3 regions of the Herbiconiux aconitum genome follow, and region 3 is predicted to be linked to each of the others. Evidence: predicted binding sites of a transcription regulator. Region 3 holds the regulator's gene; each other region holds the start of a gene.
The links. The regulator LexA, encoded in region 3, represses DNA repair genes until DNA is damaged. The targets are predictions, from matches to a motif close to TCGAACANNTGTTCGA.
Positions count from the first base shown of each region.

Region 1: the regulator LexA is predicted to act here: its motif matches at 3,033-3,048, upstream of N1027_RS16705 (HNH endonuclease signature motif containing protein).
Region 2: the regulator LexA is predicted to act here: its motif matches at 1,854-1,869, upstream of recA (recombinase RecA).

Region 1 is NZ_JANLCM010000002.1:1,102,754-1,108,291, reverse strand. Features, by position in the region: gene N1027_RS16715 (hypothetical protein) at 1-122, opposite strand, end outside; gene N1027_RS16710 (transposase domain-containing protein) at 267-1,529, opposite strand; gene N1027_RS16705 (HNH endonuclease signature motif containing protein) at 1,806-2,897, opposite strand; gene N1027_RS16700 (SDR family NAD(P)-dependent oxidoreductase) at 3,509-4,189, opposite strand; gene N1027_RS16695 (helix-turn-helix transcriptional regulator) at 4,291-5,175, shown strand; gene N1027_RS20165 (DinB family protein) at 5,227-5,538, opposite strand, start outside.
Region 2 is NZ_JANLCM010000003.1:57,371-62,908, reverse strand. Features, by position in the region: gene N1027_RS19530 (regulatory protein RecX) at 1-532, opposite strand, end outside; gene recA (recombinase RecA) at 539-1,633, opposite strand; gene N1027_RS19520 (DUF3046 domain-containing protein) at 1,951-2,178, opposite strand; gene N1027_RS19515 (helix-turn-helix domain-containing protein) at 2,192-2,500, opposite strand; gene N1027_RS19510 (CinA family protein) at 2,666-3,157, opposite strand; gene pgsA (CDP-diacylglycerol--glycerol-3-phosphate 3-phosphatidyltransferase) at 3,154-3,798, opposite strand; gene N1027_RS19500 (FtsK/SpoIIIE family DNA translocase) at 3,804-5,538, opposite strand, start outside.
Region 3 is NZ_JANLCM010000002.1:1,636,145-1,641,682, reverse strand. Features, by position in the region: gene N1027_RS19235 (methylenetetrahydrofolate reductase) at 1-300, shown strand, start outside; gene metE (5-methyltetrahydropteroyltriglutamate--homocysteine S-methyltransferase) at 297-2,627, shown strand; gene lexA (transcriptional repressor LexA) at 2,815-3,489, opposite strand; gene N1027_RS19220 (LysM peptidoglycan-binding domain-containing protein) at 3,735-4,082, shown strand; gene N1027_RS19215 (histidinol-phosphate transaminase) at 4,137-5,249, shown strand; gene hisB (imidazoleglycerol-phosphate dehydratase HisB) at 5,246-5,538, shown strand, end outside.

The sequences.
Region 1 (5,538 bases), 530 kb from region 3:
GCTCCGGTGCCGCTACCCGTCGAGGTCCAGTACGCGAACGCGGCCCCCGCGCCGGCGACTGTCAGCAATGCGATGACACCGATGGTGATGCGCTTTTTTCCGCGCCGAATCGTTCTGGCCATGATGGCCTCCCCCTGATTTGTCGTGCCTGTGGCTTGCAGCCTCGACGCTTTCCACCGAAGGGACCGCCCCCCCAATCGGAGCTACCACGTGAGGTCTACCACGGGATCGTCCATCAGGACAAGCAGAATTGAAGAATCGTTTACTTAATGGGTGAATTCGACGTCGAGGGCGTGCGTATCGGGAGCGTTCATGATCCAGCGCATCGCGTAGTGCACGCAGAGATAGCCGTAGATCTCCTGCCGCACCCCGGCTGGGATCTTCGACCGCAACACGACCTGAGGACTATTGCGGTGAGCCCGGAACTCGTCGAAAGCGGAGGCCAAACTGCGACGCCTCGAGAGAAGGCCGACGAGATCGACGGCCGGGTCGGCATCGGGGTCGTGGAGGGTGGTGGCGTAGCGCCGGTGCGAATCGCCGATCGCCGAGACGGCTCTGCCTCCGGCTGATACCGGATGTTCGACGATGCGCACGGGGTGGCTGTCGGATGACTGCGGTGGGCCGTCGGGACTCGTTGCGATTCGCGCGCTGAACGACCCGTCGGCGTGACGCGAGTCGACGGCGAACGCGACCTCGGGTGGGAGCTCCCAGAGCAGGTCGGCTCCGGTGGCCGCGGCTCGGGCCCAGAGCTGTGGGTCGTACAACTCCGGTGCGCCGAGCAGGAGCTGACCTGGACCCAGAGCGGGGAGCAGGTCGGCTGCACTGGCGCTGAGCTCGTCGTGCGCGCCGCCGATGGATGCGCCGATCACCGCGCCTGTGCCGAGCTCGGTGAGACCCAGTACCCGCACCGAGAGCCGACGCGAAGGGCTGGTGCCGGTGGCTGTGCCTGTGGACGTGGCGGCGGCTCTGGTGGTGGCTGTGGCTGTGGCTGTGGCTGTGGTGGCGGTGTCGGCTGCTGCGGCCGTGGGGTCCGCGTCGGTCTGCGGGATCGGGCCCGCGAACTCGGCTTCATTGGCGGGTGTTCCCGGGATGGCGAGGGAGATGACGTCCATTCCGAGCAGTCGCCGGCCGCGATAGGAGCCGGCATCACTGCCGGGGGTGGCGATGGGTTGGGCGACGCGGTCGAACAGCAGATGCAGCGGTTCGGGACCGAGTCGCAGTCGCGCCTTGTACAGGGCGGCCTTGGTGGGCACCGGCCAGGACTGCGACCACCCCGACGACCACGACTGGCCGGCGATCAAGAGTCGGATGACTTCGTCGTAGGACGAGTTCGAGAACAGGGCCAGCCCGAGCACGTAGTAGACGACGATGCGCGAGGGCAGCATCCGGGTGCGGCGCTGTAGACGGCCGACCTCGGCGATGACCTCGTCGACGACGTCGGGCGGGTAGACCCTCGTCAGCATGGCGAAGGCCAGGTGGTCGGAGAGTCGATGGTCGACATCTGGTTTGATCCAACCCGATCGAGGCATGTGTTGAGCATAGCCAGTCTGGGTTAAGTAAACGGTTGTTTGCGTCGGGATGTGTCGGGTTGGGTCTAGCGCTTCGTGGTGGTGGGGTTGGTACGGGACGGGACGGGACGGGACGGGCTGTGGAGGGGCCGGGGTGTGGTGGGGTCGGGCTGTGGTGGGTTTCGGGTTGGGGCTTCGGTTGAGCGGAGCTCAAAGGCGCCCCAACCCGAAACCCACCACACCCCTCAACTTCTCGGGACGGCCGTGCGAGTTCCCGCCCTACTCGCCGCGGGTTCGTTAGGGAGGTGGATAGCTGCCGAAGGTCGCTGGTGGTGAGGTGTTCGGTGGCGGTGGCGGTGGCGGTGGCGGTGGCGGTGGCGGTGGCGGTGGCGGTGGCGGTGACGGTGACGGTGGTGGTGGTGGTGGTGGTGAAGCCTCTGGTGGGGCGGTCGAGTAGGGGGCGCCTCGGGGGCTGGTCCAGGTGAGGGTTCGGGTGTCGTCTTGGGCGGGAGTGACGGTCCAGCCGCCTTCGTGTTTGAGGTGGTGGTGGCGCGAGCACAGGTGGGCGAGGTTATCGGGGGTGGTGGTGCCGCCCTCGGCCCAGGCCTTCGTGTGGTCGAGTTCGCAGCGTGCTGCGCGGCGGCCGCAGTCGGGGAAGCGGCAGGTTTCGTCGAGCAGGGTGAGCGCGGTGCGGAGGGCGGGTGACGGGGTGTAGCGGTCGCGACCGTCAGGTGGTGCTTCCGTCGGGCCTGCGTCCGGGTGGTGGGGATTGGCGGTGGGGCTGGGGTGATTGTGGCGTGGTGTTCTGGTTTGGGTGGTTGGACTGGGGTTCGGGTGGTCGGCGACGGGGCGGTGGCGGTGGCGGGTGATGGTGGTTGGTTGGCCGGTTTCGGGGCTGAGGAGGGCGCGGAGGAAGGTGGGTGCGGTCGCGGCGATGGCGCGGGTGGTGGCGGGGTCGATGGGGCCGTAGCCGTGCAGGTCGCCGGGTTGGTCGGACGTGCCGGCGATGGTGGTGGCGGGTGCGGTGATGAGGATGGTGGGGGTGATGCGGGGCCGGTCGCCCCGGCCGAGGATCAGGTCGGTGAGGGCGTCGCTGCGGCGCTGCGCATGCGTGCGGGGATCGGCGTCGGTGCCCCGCGCGGCACTCGTAGCGGTGGTGCGGGTGGCGCGGGCGATCTTGTCGATCAAGTCGTCGATGGCCAACGCATCGACGGCAGGGAGGTAGTGGGAGAGGGTGGCCATGCCGTCGCAGTCGGGCTGGAAGCGCACGTGCCGATCTTCTCGCGCGGCCTTCGTGCGGGTGATGATCGATTCCGGGTGGGTCTTCTCACGGAGGCGTCGGGCCCGGTCGTCGAAGCGGTGCGGGGGGAGAGCCTCGGCGTGTGGCAGGAGGTGCTGCTCGAACGCTCCGCGCGAGGGTTCCGGGAGGGTGCTGGGAGGGTGCTGGCGTGGCCGATCATGGCTCGGGCGTGCGGGTAGGAGATGGTGCCCTGTTCAAGGGCTGCCAGGGTGAGGGGGAGCTCGTCGACGAGGTGTTCGCTGTCGCCGATCAGGATGGTGATGGCGCGCTCGGAGCGGCGGGTGGCGCAGGCGATCTCGGTGGCGAGCCTACGGCGGGCCCATTCCCGCCCGGCCGCGGTCGCGGCGGAACCGTCGAGCCGGGCCATCCGGTCGGCGAGGGTGGCGGCTTTCGCGACGTGCCGGGCGCGGCGGGCGTCGGACGCGGCGACCACGGCCGCTTCGGCCACGATGGACCGCACCTCCGCGTCGAACAGCGCACCGAGCTCATCGAACCCGGCACCGAGCTCATCGACCCCGGCACCGCCCACGTCGAACCCGGCACCGACCCCGTCGCGACCCCGCGCATCCGGGCCCTGGGAGGGCTCAGGGGTGAATGCGACGCGCGACTGCTTCATGAGGATAAGTCAACCACCACCCACCGACATCGCCCCGAGGTTCGCCGGCGCCGGCGCCCGCGCCCGCGCCTCCGCCCCGACAGGTCAATACTCGATGCGCCCCTCCCGATCGTGGAACTCGCCCGTGGGCCCATCGGCGGCGACCTGCGCGAGCCGCACCGTCGCATCCGTTCCCTCCGTCACCGTCTGGTGACCGCTGTGCCGGTTGAAGTCGGTGGAGGTGTAGCCGGGGTCGCTCACGTTCACCCGAAAGCCGGGCAGATTCTTCGCATACTGCACGGTCAATGTGATCACCGCTGCCTTGGACGACGCGTATGGGATGGCCGCCACCGGGAACTCGTCACGCCCCTCGGTGCTGAGGAACCGCGGCCAGCCGACGCCCGACGCCACATTCACGATGACCGGATTCGCCGATCGACCGAGCAGAGGAAGAGCCGCCTGCGTGACACGTGCGATTCCGAGCACGTTGGTGTCGAACACGGTCGACATCGCCGCAACGGAGAGGTCGTCGACTCCGAACGAGGTTCCGAGGATGCCGGCGTTGTTCACGAGCACGTCGAGTTCGGGCAGGGTGGCGAGTGCACCGTCGACACTCGCCTGGTCGGTGACGTCGAGCTGCACGACCCGAGCCCCGAGAGCACGTGCCGCATCGCCGTTCTTGGGGTCGCGCATCCCGGCGTACACGGTGTGGCCGGCGTCGATCAGGCGTCGGGCGGTTTCGAGGCCGAGGCTCTTGTTGGCGCCGGTGATGAGTGTTGTTGTCATGAGTCCAGATTGCGGGCGGCGCCGCGCATCGCCCAGGCACCCGTGGACGGTGGGACCAGCAGTACCACCCGGCACACATCCGCAGGAGACAGGATGGAGGCATGAGCGAATTCGCCAGCGTGCTCCGAGCCTGGCGCGACCGCGTCAGTCCAGCGGATGTCGGCATGCCCGCGGGTTCAGGACGCCGAACCGCCGGCCTCCGCCGTGAAGAGTTGGCGGCGTTGGCCGGAGTGAGCGTCGACTACATCGTGCGTCTCGAGCAGGGCAGGGCGACGCATCCGTCTCCCCAGCTCCTCGGCGCGCTCGCCCTCGCCCTGCGCCTCAGCGAAGACGAACGCGACCACCTCTACCGCGTCGCCGGCATCGCTCCTCCGTCGCGGAGCGTCGTGCCGCAGCACATCACACCCGGAGTGCAGCGCATCGTCGACCGACTCGGCGATGTGCCGATCGCGGTGTTCTCGGCGACCCACGACATCCTGTTGTGGAATCCGCTCTGGGCGGCGCTGACCGGTGATCCGTCGCGCTATGTCGGCATCGATCGCAACCTGGTGTGGCGCCACTTCACCTCCGGGCACGGCGGAATCGAGTACGACGCCGTGCACGAAGAGGAGTTCGCGAGCGACCTCGCGGCCGACCTGCGCACCGCGGTGGGCCGGTATCCGCAAGACGGCGCACTCGCACAGCTGGTGTCGAAGTTGCGTGCGCGATCGCCCGAGTTCGAGCGTCGGTGGTCCGAGGCGCGGGTGGCCGAACATCGGTCGAGTCGCAAGACGATCACGCACACCCCGGCCGGACCGATCACGGTCGACTGCGACGTGCTGACAGTGCCGGGCGGCGATCTGCGCATCGTGGTCTACACCGCGACGCCGGGAAGTGCGGATGAGGCCAAGCTCGATCTCCTGCGGGTCACGGGCCTGCAGGCACTCACCACAGCGCCGGCGGAACCGGTCGCCTCAGCACCAGGCCGGCCCGTCGCAGAAGCCTGAGACAGGACGCCCGAGCCGATCCTTCCGGAGAGCCTGACACGCCTGCGGAGCTCACTGCCCGATTCGGCCGTCGATGCACTCCCGCAACAGGTCGGCGTGCCCGCAGTGCCGGGCGTACTCCTCGATGCGGTGCACCAGGAGCTCTCTCACGGCGATGTCCTCGCGCCCTACGCGCTCACCGAGATCCGGATGCGTGGCCAGCAGCGCGTCGGTGGCGTCCTGCTCCCGAGCGAGGTCGCTGTAGGCCGCATCGACGACGGCCTGGTCGGCGACGGCTCCATCGAAGTCGGCGTCCTTCTCGCCGTAGAGGCGTGGTGCCGGATCGCCCGTCGTGATCCAGTTCTGCCAGTCGCGTTCCACCTC
Region 2 (5,538 bases), on a different contig from region 3:
CCACGAGGCGGCGCTCGGCCGTGGTGTCGTCGTAGCTCGAAAGCTGACCGATCCGCTTCAGCGCGGCCTCCAGCGCGAGGTCGAACTCGTGCCCCTCGTCGAGCTGCTCGAGGGCTGCGGCGACCAACGGACCGGGTATCTTGCGGGCCGAGAGCTCGCGGGCGATGACCCCGCGACTCTTGTGGTTGCGCTCGCTCAGTCGCTCCACGAGCGTCTCGGCAAGGGCCGAGTCGTCGAGGTAGCCGAGCTCTTCGTAGCGCGCCACGAGCACTTCGGCCTCGTCGGCCGTGGCACCCTGGGCCACCAGCAGCTCCTGCGTCTCGAGCACGGAGAGCTGCCGTCTGCCCAGTGCGCGCACCACGGTGTCGCTCACCCGAGCCAGACGCTCCTCATCGGAGAGTTCAGGCTCGGACTCGATCTCATCGGCCTCCGGCTCGGAGCGAACAACGGATGCGGCGCCCCAGCCGGCCCCGCCCGCCGGGTGCTTGCCGCGCCCCCGACGAACGGAGTCCAGGCTGATGACGTCGTTCATCGTGCGCTACGCACCCTTTCGCGAAGCGATCTTGGGTGCGATCGGATCGACGTTGCCCGCCACTGCCGCTGCAGCCGCTGCGGATGCGACCGCTGCGGCTCCGGCCTCACCGATGCCGAGCTTGGCAAGGATCTTGTTCTCGATCTCGAGCGCGATGTCGGGGTTCTCGAGCAGGAAGCGACGCGAGTTCTCTTTGCCCTGGCCGAGCTGATCGCCGTCGTAGGTGTACCACGCCCCCGACTTGCGCACGATCTCGTGCTCGACACCGAAGTCGATCAGGCTGCCCTCGCGAGAGATGCCCACACCGTAGAGGATGTCGAACTCGGCTTGCTTGAACGGCGGCGCCATCTTGTTCTTCACGACCTTGACGCGGGTGCGGTTTCCAACTGCCTCGGTGCCCTCCTTGAGGGTTTCGATGCGACGGATGTCGAGCCGCACCGACGCATAGAACTTCAGCGCCTTACCACCGGCCGTGGTCTCGGGGCTGCCGAAGAACACACCGATTTTCTCGCGCAGCTGGTTGATGAAGATCATGGTCGTGTTGGTCTGGCTGAGCCCGCCCGTGAGCTTGCGGAGGGCCTGCGACATGAGACGGGCCTGCAGACCGACGTGGGAGTCGCCCATCTCACCTTCGATCTCGGCACGCGGCACGAGGGCCGCCACCGAGTCGATGACGATGAGATCGATAGAACCCGAACGCACCAGCATGTCGGCGATCTCGAGCGCCTGCTCACCCGTGTCGGGCTGCGAGACCAGGAGAGCGTCGATATCGACGCCCAGCTTCTTCGCATACTCCGGGTCGAGCGCGTGCTCGGCGTCGATGAAGGCCGCGATGCCACCGGCGCGCTGCGCGTTGGCGATGGCGTGCAAGGTCAGGGTGGTCTTACCCGACGACTCAGGACCGTAGATCTCCACGATGCGCCCACGCGGCAGCCCCCCGATGCCGAGCGCGACATCCAAGGCGATCGACCCGGTGGGAACGACCTCGACCGGGGCGCGTTCGTCGCTGCCCAGCCGCATGACCGATCCCTTGCCGAACTGGCGGTCGATCTGGGCGAGCGCGGTTTCGAGTGCCTTCTCACGATTTGCGTCTGACGGCATTTCGGTCTCCTTCTAATCGGTGTGCGGCCTCTTCGGCTGCGTCGGTGTGCCCACAGGCTGTCGTGTGCGTCCGAAGGTTTCCGGATGGCAACGACAAGGCGTTACGGGGAGTTCGTCGAACGAGGACCACGGTACGGATACCGTCCGACATTGAGTCGACCGGCATCCGATCTGTGGAGAACTTCTCGGAGTCTCCCGATGTGCAGAACACTACCCGCTTCCGAACATATCTTCGAGAAATGCGCGGCGTGTCCCGGCCCATCTTCGAATGCCGAAGGGCGCGAAAAAAGGCCCCGGACGCATCCGGGGCCTTCATTTCAGCTTCTGGGTTGTGCGGGCAATCCTGCCCCGTGCCAGCGCGAGGCCGGTACATCCGCCGCTCGACACACTGCGAGCCACACCTCTCGCGGGGAGATTCCTGCTTTCAACGCCTGCTCAGGGCTTCGATCACCGAGATCCACGAGCACCAGGTCGCTCGTGACGACCTGCCCGTAGGACTCACCGAACTCGTCGACGACCGCCTGCCGGAACTCGCTCAGTCTCACTCAGCGGGTCGAATCAACGAACCACGAGGTCGGCGTCGAAGTCGGCGACGAACTCATCGGGGATGGTGTCGGGGATGGGATCGATGCCCTCGACGACCGCTAGACGATCGCCCACCTCGCGCATGATGACGGAGATCGGGGTGTCGAGTGCCTCGGCGACCGATGCGAGAATCTCGCTCGAGGCCTCTTTCTGGCCTCGCTCGACCTCGCTCAGGTAGCCGAGCGCAACGCTCGCCTTACTTGCCACTTGACGAAGGGTGCGGCCCTTCTGCAGGCGGAAGTCCCGAAGCACGTCGCCGATTTCCTGACGAACTAGAATCACTGGACCCTCCTTGCGTTCCCGTCACGGTCAATTTCAAGTGGCACTCGAACCCGCCTCACGGCAGTGGTTCGTAGCAGAAACTCTAAACGACTGGGACTGGACATATCTTGTGAATGACATCAGATGTAACGAGATCGAAACGCGTCACATTCCCGCGCTGGTGCTTCACAAGGATTCTTCCAGGAAACGCAACGCCGCGCTCACCACCGCGGCCCGGACGGTGTTGCGGTCGCCGTCGAGTTCGAGAGCGTAGCTCCGAACCGATCCTCCGACGGCCACGCCGACGAACGCGGTGCCCGGCGGATGCCCGTCCTGCGCATCCGGGCCGGCGACCCCCGTGGTCGAGATGCCGATCTCGGGTTCGACCCCGTCGAGTGCGAGCGCGGTGCGCACGCCGACCGCCATCTGCCGCGCGACATCCGGGTGCACGGGCCCGTGCGCCGCCAAGACCTCGGCGTCGACGCCGAGAACGCTGTGCTTGATGGCCGTGTCGTAGGCCACCACTCCCCCGCGCAGCACGACGGATGCGCCGGGCACCGCCACGAAGGCGGCCGTCAGCAGACCGCCGGTCAGCGACTCGGCCACGGCGAGGGTGACGTGACGCGCCGTCAGGGTGGCGACGATCCGCTCGGCGCGCGCATCCGGCTCGACACTCATCGCTGCGGCGAAGGCGGAGACGCGGACGGCGAGGACGGCGACGTGGGCGGCGGCGTGCGGTTCAGCCGCCAGGCCTGCACGAGGTAGTCGATGCCGGTGACCACGGTGAGGATGAGCGCGAGAGCCATGAACACGCCGTTGACCCAGTTCACCCAGTCTCCGAGGAGGCTCGGGAAGGGCAGCAACGCGAGCGAGATCGCGATCGACTGCACCAGGGTCTTGAGCTTGCCACCTCGGGAGGCCGGGATGACCCGATCCGACAGCTGCACGAAGCGCCAGACCGTGATGCCCACCTCGCGCACGAGGATGACGATGGTGACCCACCAGGGCAGCTCGGCGAGAATGGAGAGACCGACCAGGGCCGCGCCGGTGAGGATCTTGTCGGCGATCGGATCGAGCAGCTTGCCGAGATCGGTGACGAGGTTGCGGCTGCGGGCGATGTGGCCGTCGATGCCGTCGGTGGCGATGGCCAGGATGAACAGCACGGCGGCCGCCCAGCGGAGCCAACCGTCTTGCCCGTCGTCGACGAGCAGCATGATGAAGAAGACCGGTGCGAGCAGGATACGGATGACCGTGATCGCGTTCGGCAGGTTCCAGTTGCTCGGCTTGGGCAGCGCCGCTTCAGCCCCGTCGTTCGCCACCGCGATCACTCCCTGCCGGTCAACCCCCAGGCATCCTCGTCTGAGTCGCCCTCCACCTCAGGGTACTGGTCGAGGGAGGCCGAAGGATACGGCGCGTGACCCGGTGAGACGCCGGCGCCCGACGTCGACGGCCCCGAGGGCGCAGCAGGTGCCGCAGCCGTGGAGGCCGCGGCGGTCGTCTCGCCGCGCAGCATCGCGAGCACTTCGGGCAGCTGCTCCGCGGTCACCAGCACGTCGCGGGCCTTCGAGCCCTCGGAGGGGCCGACGATCTCGCGCGACTCGAGGAGATCCATCAGGCGGCCGGCCTTCGCGAACCCCACCTTGAGCTTGCGCTGCAGCATCGAGGTCGAACCGAACTGCGTGTTCACCACGAGCTCGGCCGCCTGCAGCAGCACCTCGAGGTCGTCGCCGATGTCGGCGTCGATGTTCTTCTTCTCGGCCGCCGACACCGCCACGTCGTCGCGGTACTCGGGCCGGGCCTGGCGGGTGACGTGCTCGACCACCTTGGCGATCTCGGCCTCGCTCACCCAGGCACCCTGCACGCGGATCGACTTCGACGACCCCATCGGCAGGAACAGCGCGTCGCCCTGGCCGATCAGCTTGTCGGCGCCCGGCTGGTCGAGGATGACGCGGGAGTCGGTGACGCTCGTCACGGCGAAGGCGAGACGTGACGGCACGTTGGCCTTGATCAGGCCGGTCACCACGTCGACGCTCGGCCGCTGCGTGGCGAGCACGAGGTGGATTCCGGATGCGCGCGCGAGCTGGGTGATCCGCACGATCGAGTCTTCGACGTCACGCGGGGCGACCATCATCAAATCGGCGAGCTCGTCGACCACCACCAGCAGGTAGGGATAGGGCTTCAGGATGCGCTGCGACGCCGGCGGGAGCTGGATCTCGTTGTTGACGACGGCTCGGTTGAAGTCGTCGATGTGGCGGAAGCCGAAGCTCTCCAGGTCGTCGTACCGCATGTCCATCTCCTTCACGACCCAGGAGAGCGCCTCAGCGGCCTTCTTCGGGTTCGTGATGATGGGGGTGATCAGGTGGGGCACGCCCTGATAGGCGGTGAGCTCGACCCGCTTCGGGTCGATCAGCACCATGCGAACCTCGCTCGGCTTCGCGCGCATCAGGATCGACGTGACCATGGAGTTCACGAAGCTGGACTTTCCCGAACCGGTCGAGCCGGCCACCAAGAGGTGGGGCATCTTCGCGAGGTTCGCCAGCACGAACTTGCCCTCGACGTCTTTGCCGACGCCGATGGTCATCGGATGCGTGTCGTTCATGGCCTTCGAGGAGCGCAGCACGTCGCCGAGCACGACCGTCTCACGGTCGGTGTTCGGAATCTCGATGCCGATGGCGCTCCGCCCCGGGATCGGCGAGAGGATGCGCACCTCGTTCGAGGCGACCGCATACGCGAGGTTCTTGCTGAGCGCCGTGACCCGCTCCACCTTGACGCCCTGGCCGAGCTCGATCTCGTAGCGCGTGACGGTCGGGCCGCGGGAGAATCCGGTGACCGCCGCGTCGACCGAGAACTGCTTCAGCACATCCGTGATCGCGCGCACGATCTCGTCGTTGGCCTCCGAGCGCGCCTTCGCGGGGCCGCCGGCGACGAGATTGGCGGCGGAGGGGAGACGGTAGTTCGCGGCATCCCGTTCCCGCGCCGCGGCGAGGGTGAACGCATCGTCGGCCGCAGCCGCCGCATCCACCGGGGTGGTGGGGAGTGGCGTGCCGGAAAAGGCGGGC
Region 3 (5,538 bases):
GTCACGATGCCGATCGTGCCCGGCATCATGCCGGTCACCACGCCCACCCGGCTGCGGCGCATCGCGGAGCTCTCCGGTCAAGACGTTCCGGTCGACCTGATCCGTTCGCTCGAGGACGCTCCCGACGATGACGTGCGTTTCCGGATCGGGGTCGCGCACGCCTCCGATCTCGCCCGCACCGTGATCGTCGGTGGCGCCCCGTCTCTCCACCTCTACACCTTCAACCAGCACCACGCCGCACTCGCCGTCCTCCGCGAGTGCGGGCTCGTCCCCTCCCCACCGATCAAGGAATACGCATGAGCAACCAGACCTCGTTCCCTGCCGGCACCATCCTCGGCTACCCGCGCATCGGCCGTCGCCGCGAACTCAAGAAGGCCGTCGAAGCCTTCTGGGCGGGATCGATCAGCGCCGAGCAACTCGAGCGCACGGCGGCGGGCCTTCGTTCCGCCACCCGCGAGCGGCTTGTCGAGCTCGGCCTCGGCCAGAGTGACTCGTCGATCCCCGAGAGCTTCTCCTACTACGACCAGGTGCTGGATGCGGCGGTGACGGTGGGCGCCGTGCCCTCCCGCTTCGCCGACCTGGTCGACGCCGACGGGCGGATCGACCTCGCGGGCTACTTCACGATCGCACGCGGCGAGGGATCCCGGGCACCGCTCGAGATGACCAAGTGGTTCGACAGCAACTACCACTACCTCGTGCCCGAGATCGGACCGGAGACGGCCTTCTCGCTGGCGAGCGAGCGCATCCTCGACGAGTTCCTCGAGGCGAAGGCCGAAGGCTACCTCACGCGGCCCTCGATCGTGGGGCCGGTGACCTTCCTGCTGCTGAGCAAAGCGAGCGACGACGCCCCCGAGGGCTACCAGCCGCTCGATCGCCTCGCCGACCTGCTCCCGGTCTACCAGGAGCTGCTGGCGACGCTGGCCGAGGCCGGCGCCGAGTGGGTGCAGCTCGACGAGTCCGGGCTCGTCAGTGAGAGCGTCGACGTGCCGCGCGCCGTGACACTGGCGGCGGTCGAGAGCGCCTACGCGACGTTGACCACGGGGGAGCGCCCGTCGATCTTCGTGGCCTCCGCTTACAACAGTCTCGACGACGCGCTGCCGGTGCTCGTCGCATCCGGAGTCGAAGCCATCGGGCTCGACCTGGTGCGCGGATCGCTGCCGAACGCACTCGACCCCGCGCTCGGGCACCTGGGCGAGACCGTGCTGGTGGGCGGCGTCATCGACGGCCACAACATCTGGCGGGGCGACCTGGCTGCCGCCTACGACAAGCTCGAGGCACTCGGCGCGCTGACCTTCAACGTCTCGGTGTCATCGTCGACTTCGCTCTTCCACCTGCCGCACGACGTCGAGGACGAGTCGAAGCTCGACCCGCGCCTCGCGAGCTGGCTGGCCTTCGCCGACCAGAAAGTGCAACAGATCGCGACGCTCGCCCATGGACTCAGCGGAGGGCGCGTGGTCATCGAAGAGGAGCTCGATCAGGCGACCGCGGCTCTGGCCGACCGCCTGGCCGCGCCGGGTGTGCGCGACGGTGACGTGCGGTTGCGCGAAGCGGCCCTCAGCGGAGGTGACTTCGAGCGCGACGCCTACGCCGCCCGACTCGAGGCCCAGGAAGCGGCGCTCGGTTTGCCCTTCCTTCCCACCACCACGATCGGGTCGTTCCCCCAGACCGGCGACATCCGCCGGGCCCGAGCGCGTCTCGTGAAGGGCGAGCTCTCACCCGACGACTACAGCGAGCTGATGCGCGACGAGATCCGTCGCGTGGTGGAGCTGCAGGAGGAGATCGGACTCGACGTGCTCGTGCACGGGGAGCCCGAGCGCAACGACATGGTGCAGTACTTCGCCGAGAACCTCGACGGGTTCGCGGTGACCGAGAACGGCTGGGTGCAGTCCTACGGCAGCCGCTGCACGCGACCGTCGATCCTCTGGGGCGACGTGTCGCGGCCCGCCCCGATCACGGTCGACTGGTCGGTGTTCACGCAGAGCCTCACGTCGAAGCCGGTCAAGGGCATGCTCACCGGACCGGTCACCATCCTCGCCTGGTCGTTCGTGCGCGACGATCAGCCGCTCGGTGAGACCGCACGCCAGGTCGCCTTCGCGCTGCGCGACGAGATCCACGACCTGGAAGCCGCGGGCATCCCCATCGTGCAGGTCGACGAGCCGGCGCTCCGCGAGCTGCTGCCGCTGAAGAAGCGCGACCAGAACGCCTACCTCGACTGGTCGGTGGGATCGTTCAAGCTGGCGACCGCGGGGGTGCGGGCCTCGACCCAGATCCACACCCACCTCTGTTACTCGGAGTTCGGTGTGGTGATCGACGCCATCCGCAAGCTGGACGCCGACGTCACCTCCATCGAGGCGGCCCGCTCGCGCATGGAGGTCGTGCAGGACATCGAGGCGAGCGGCTTCGACCACGGGGTGGGCCCGGGCGTCTACGACATCCACTCGCCCCGCGTGCCGTCGGTCGAGGAGGTCACCGAGCTGCTGGAGAAGGCGCTCGCGTCGATCCCGGAGCGCCAGGTGTGGGTGAACCCCGACTGCGGTCTCAAGACGCGTGGCTACGACGAGACCGTTGCATCATTGCGCAACGTCTTGGAGGCCACCCGCCTGGTGCGCGCTCGCGTGGGTGTCTAGCTGCCGTGGGGCCCGTGCTTCGCGCGGGCTCCACGGGCGTCGCCGGTCCCTGCCCGGCGCCGCGCGACATGTTCGCGAGCGGTCGCTGACGCGGCCGCGCGCTCACCCTGGGTCGTCCTGGAGCGGCCTGTCGCGTTCGATCTCGTGCTGATCCACTCGGTGAGGGACGAGACCGCGTGAGATGGGCTCAGACCGCGCGGAGAACGGCGACCACTTTGCCGAGGACGGTGGCGAAGTCGCCGAGGATGGGCTCGAAGTTGCTGTTGCGGGGGAGCAGCCAGGTGTGACCGTCGCGCTGGCGGAAGACCTTGACCGTGGCCTCCTCGTCGAGCATGGCGGCCACGATGTCGCCGTTCTCTGCCGTGTTCTGCTGACGGATGACCACCCAGTCGCCGTCGCAGATCGCCGCGTCGATCATCGATTCGCCGACCACCTTCAACATGAAGAGGTCGCCGTTGCCGACGAGCTGGCGGGGGAGGGGGAAGACCTCGTCGACCTGCTGCTCGGCGGTGATCGGGATGCCTGCCGCGATGCGGCCGACCAGCGGCACGAGCGTCGCGTCGCCCACGGGTGGGGCGGAGTCGATGTCGGGGGTCTGATTCGCATCCGACCCCGGAACGTCGATCAGCACCTCCATCGCGCGCGGCCGGTTGGGATCGCGCCGGAGGTAACCGCTCAGCTCGAGCTGATTCAACTGATGCGTGACGCTCGACAGGGAGGAGAGCCCGACGGCGTCGCCGATCTCGCGCATGCTCGGCGGGTAGCCCCGCGCGATCACCGAGCGCTGGATGACGTCGAGGATGGCGAGCTGCTTGTCGCTCAGGCTCTTTCGCCGCCGGGTGCGGCCCGCATCGTTCGCCACGTCTACCTGCTTTCTGGTCGATCTGATCGCCTTCACCGCATCAATGTCGGTGGCTGGTGATTGAGTTCTCCTGTTGGTCGAAACTGTATCCGAGAACTGCTCGAAAACGTACATGAATTCGAGTGTGTCGCTGATTCTCGAAGACATTTCGACTTGACGACACGAAAAATCGAATATACATTCGGAACATAACTTCGCACCGGCGCTCCCGGCCGAGCGCCGGTGCGAATCCCTCAGGAGGAATCATGAGCTACGCAGCACCTCTCGGAACCGCACACGCCACTCGGCTGCGCATCACGTCCCGTGGTCGCAAAGTTCTCGCTGTGGTGATCGCTCTTCCCGCCATCACCGTGCTCGGCCTGCTCGCGATGTTCAGCGGTGGGTCCGCCATCGCCACGGGCAGCGCCGGATCGGCTGATTTCGACTACCTGACGGTCCAGGCCGGGCAGAGCCTCTGGGGCATCGCCGAGACGATCGCGCCGGATGCCGACCCGCGCGACGTGATCGCCGAGATCATGAGCCTCAACCAGCTGCACGAGTCCTCGGTGCAGCCGGGCCAGCGCATCGCCGTTCCGGTCGATTTGGCGAACTGATCCGTCAAGGTCGACGGGGCGAGTCGGCCGACCTCGGGCGGTAGAATTCCTCGGGTGACTTCACTCGATGATCTGCCCATTCGAGACGACCTCCGCGGTCTCAGCCCCTACGGCGCTCCGCACCTGCACCTGCCGGTGGAACTGAACGTCAACGAGAACACCCATCCGATTCCCGAAGACGTGGCGCGCGACATCATCGAGTCCATCGCCCGCGAGCTGCTCACCGTCAACCGCTACCCCGACCGCGAGTTCACCGCTCTGCGCGACTCGCTCGCCGGCTACCTCGGTGCCGGCCTCACGCGCGACAACATCTGGGCCGCCAACGGTTCCAACGAAGTGCTGCAGCAGATCCTGATGGCCTTCGGCGGGCCCGGCCGTTCGGTGCTCGGCTTCCCGCCCACCTACTCCATGCACTCGATCATCGCCGCCGCCACCGGCACCCGCTGGATCGCGGGGGAGCGCGACGAGGGCTTCGAGATCTCGCCCGAGACCGCGGTCGACTGGATCGAGCGCACGAATCCCGACATCGTCTTCTTCTGCTCGCCGAATAATCCCACGGGAACCGCGCTCGGTCTCGATACGATCGCGGCGGCATACGACGCGACCGACGGCATCGTGGTGGTCGACGAGGCCTACGCCGAGTTCACGCCGAGCGACGAACCGGATGCACTGAGCCTGCTCGAGGGGCGGCCGCGTCTCATCGTCTCCCGCACCATGAGCAAAGCCTTCGCCTTCGCCGGTGCCCGCCTCGGCTACCTCGCGGCCGACCCGGCGGTGACGGATGCCCTGCGTCTTGTGCGCCTGCCCTACCACCTCTCCGCACTCACCCAGGCGGCGGCCGTTGCCGCCCTGGCCCACGCCCCCGAGATGCTCGCGATGGTCGACGACATCAAGGCCCAGCGCGACCGCATCATCGAGGGCCTCAGCGCGCTGGGCTACTCACCGTGGCCGAGCGCCTCGAACTTCGTGCTGTTCGGCGGGGTCGACGACCCGGAGTGGCTGTTCGACCGGCTGATCGAGCGGGGCATCATCATCCGCAACCTCAGCATCCCGGGTCACCTGCGGGTGAGCGCGGGCACACAGGCCGAGACCACAGCGTTCCTCGACGCCATGCGCGAACTGACGGCGGAGAGTGTCGAACGGCCTCTCGGTAGGATCGTGCCATGACTGAACCCCGCACCGCCCACCTCCAGCGGGAGACGAGCGAGTCGTCGATCGACCTCACCCTCGACCTCGACGGAACCGGCGTCTCCGACATCCAGACGTCGGTGCCGTTCTACGACCACCTGCTCACGGCGTTCGCGAAACACTCCCTCACCGACCTCACTGTGCGGGCGAAAGGCGACATCGAGATCGACGTGCACCACACGGTCGAAGACGTCGGGATCGTGCTGGGTCAGGCCATCCGTCAGGCGCTGGGCGAGAAGACGGGCATCTCGCGCTTCGGCGACGCTCT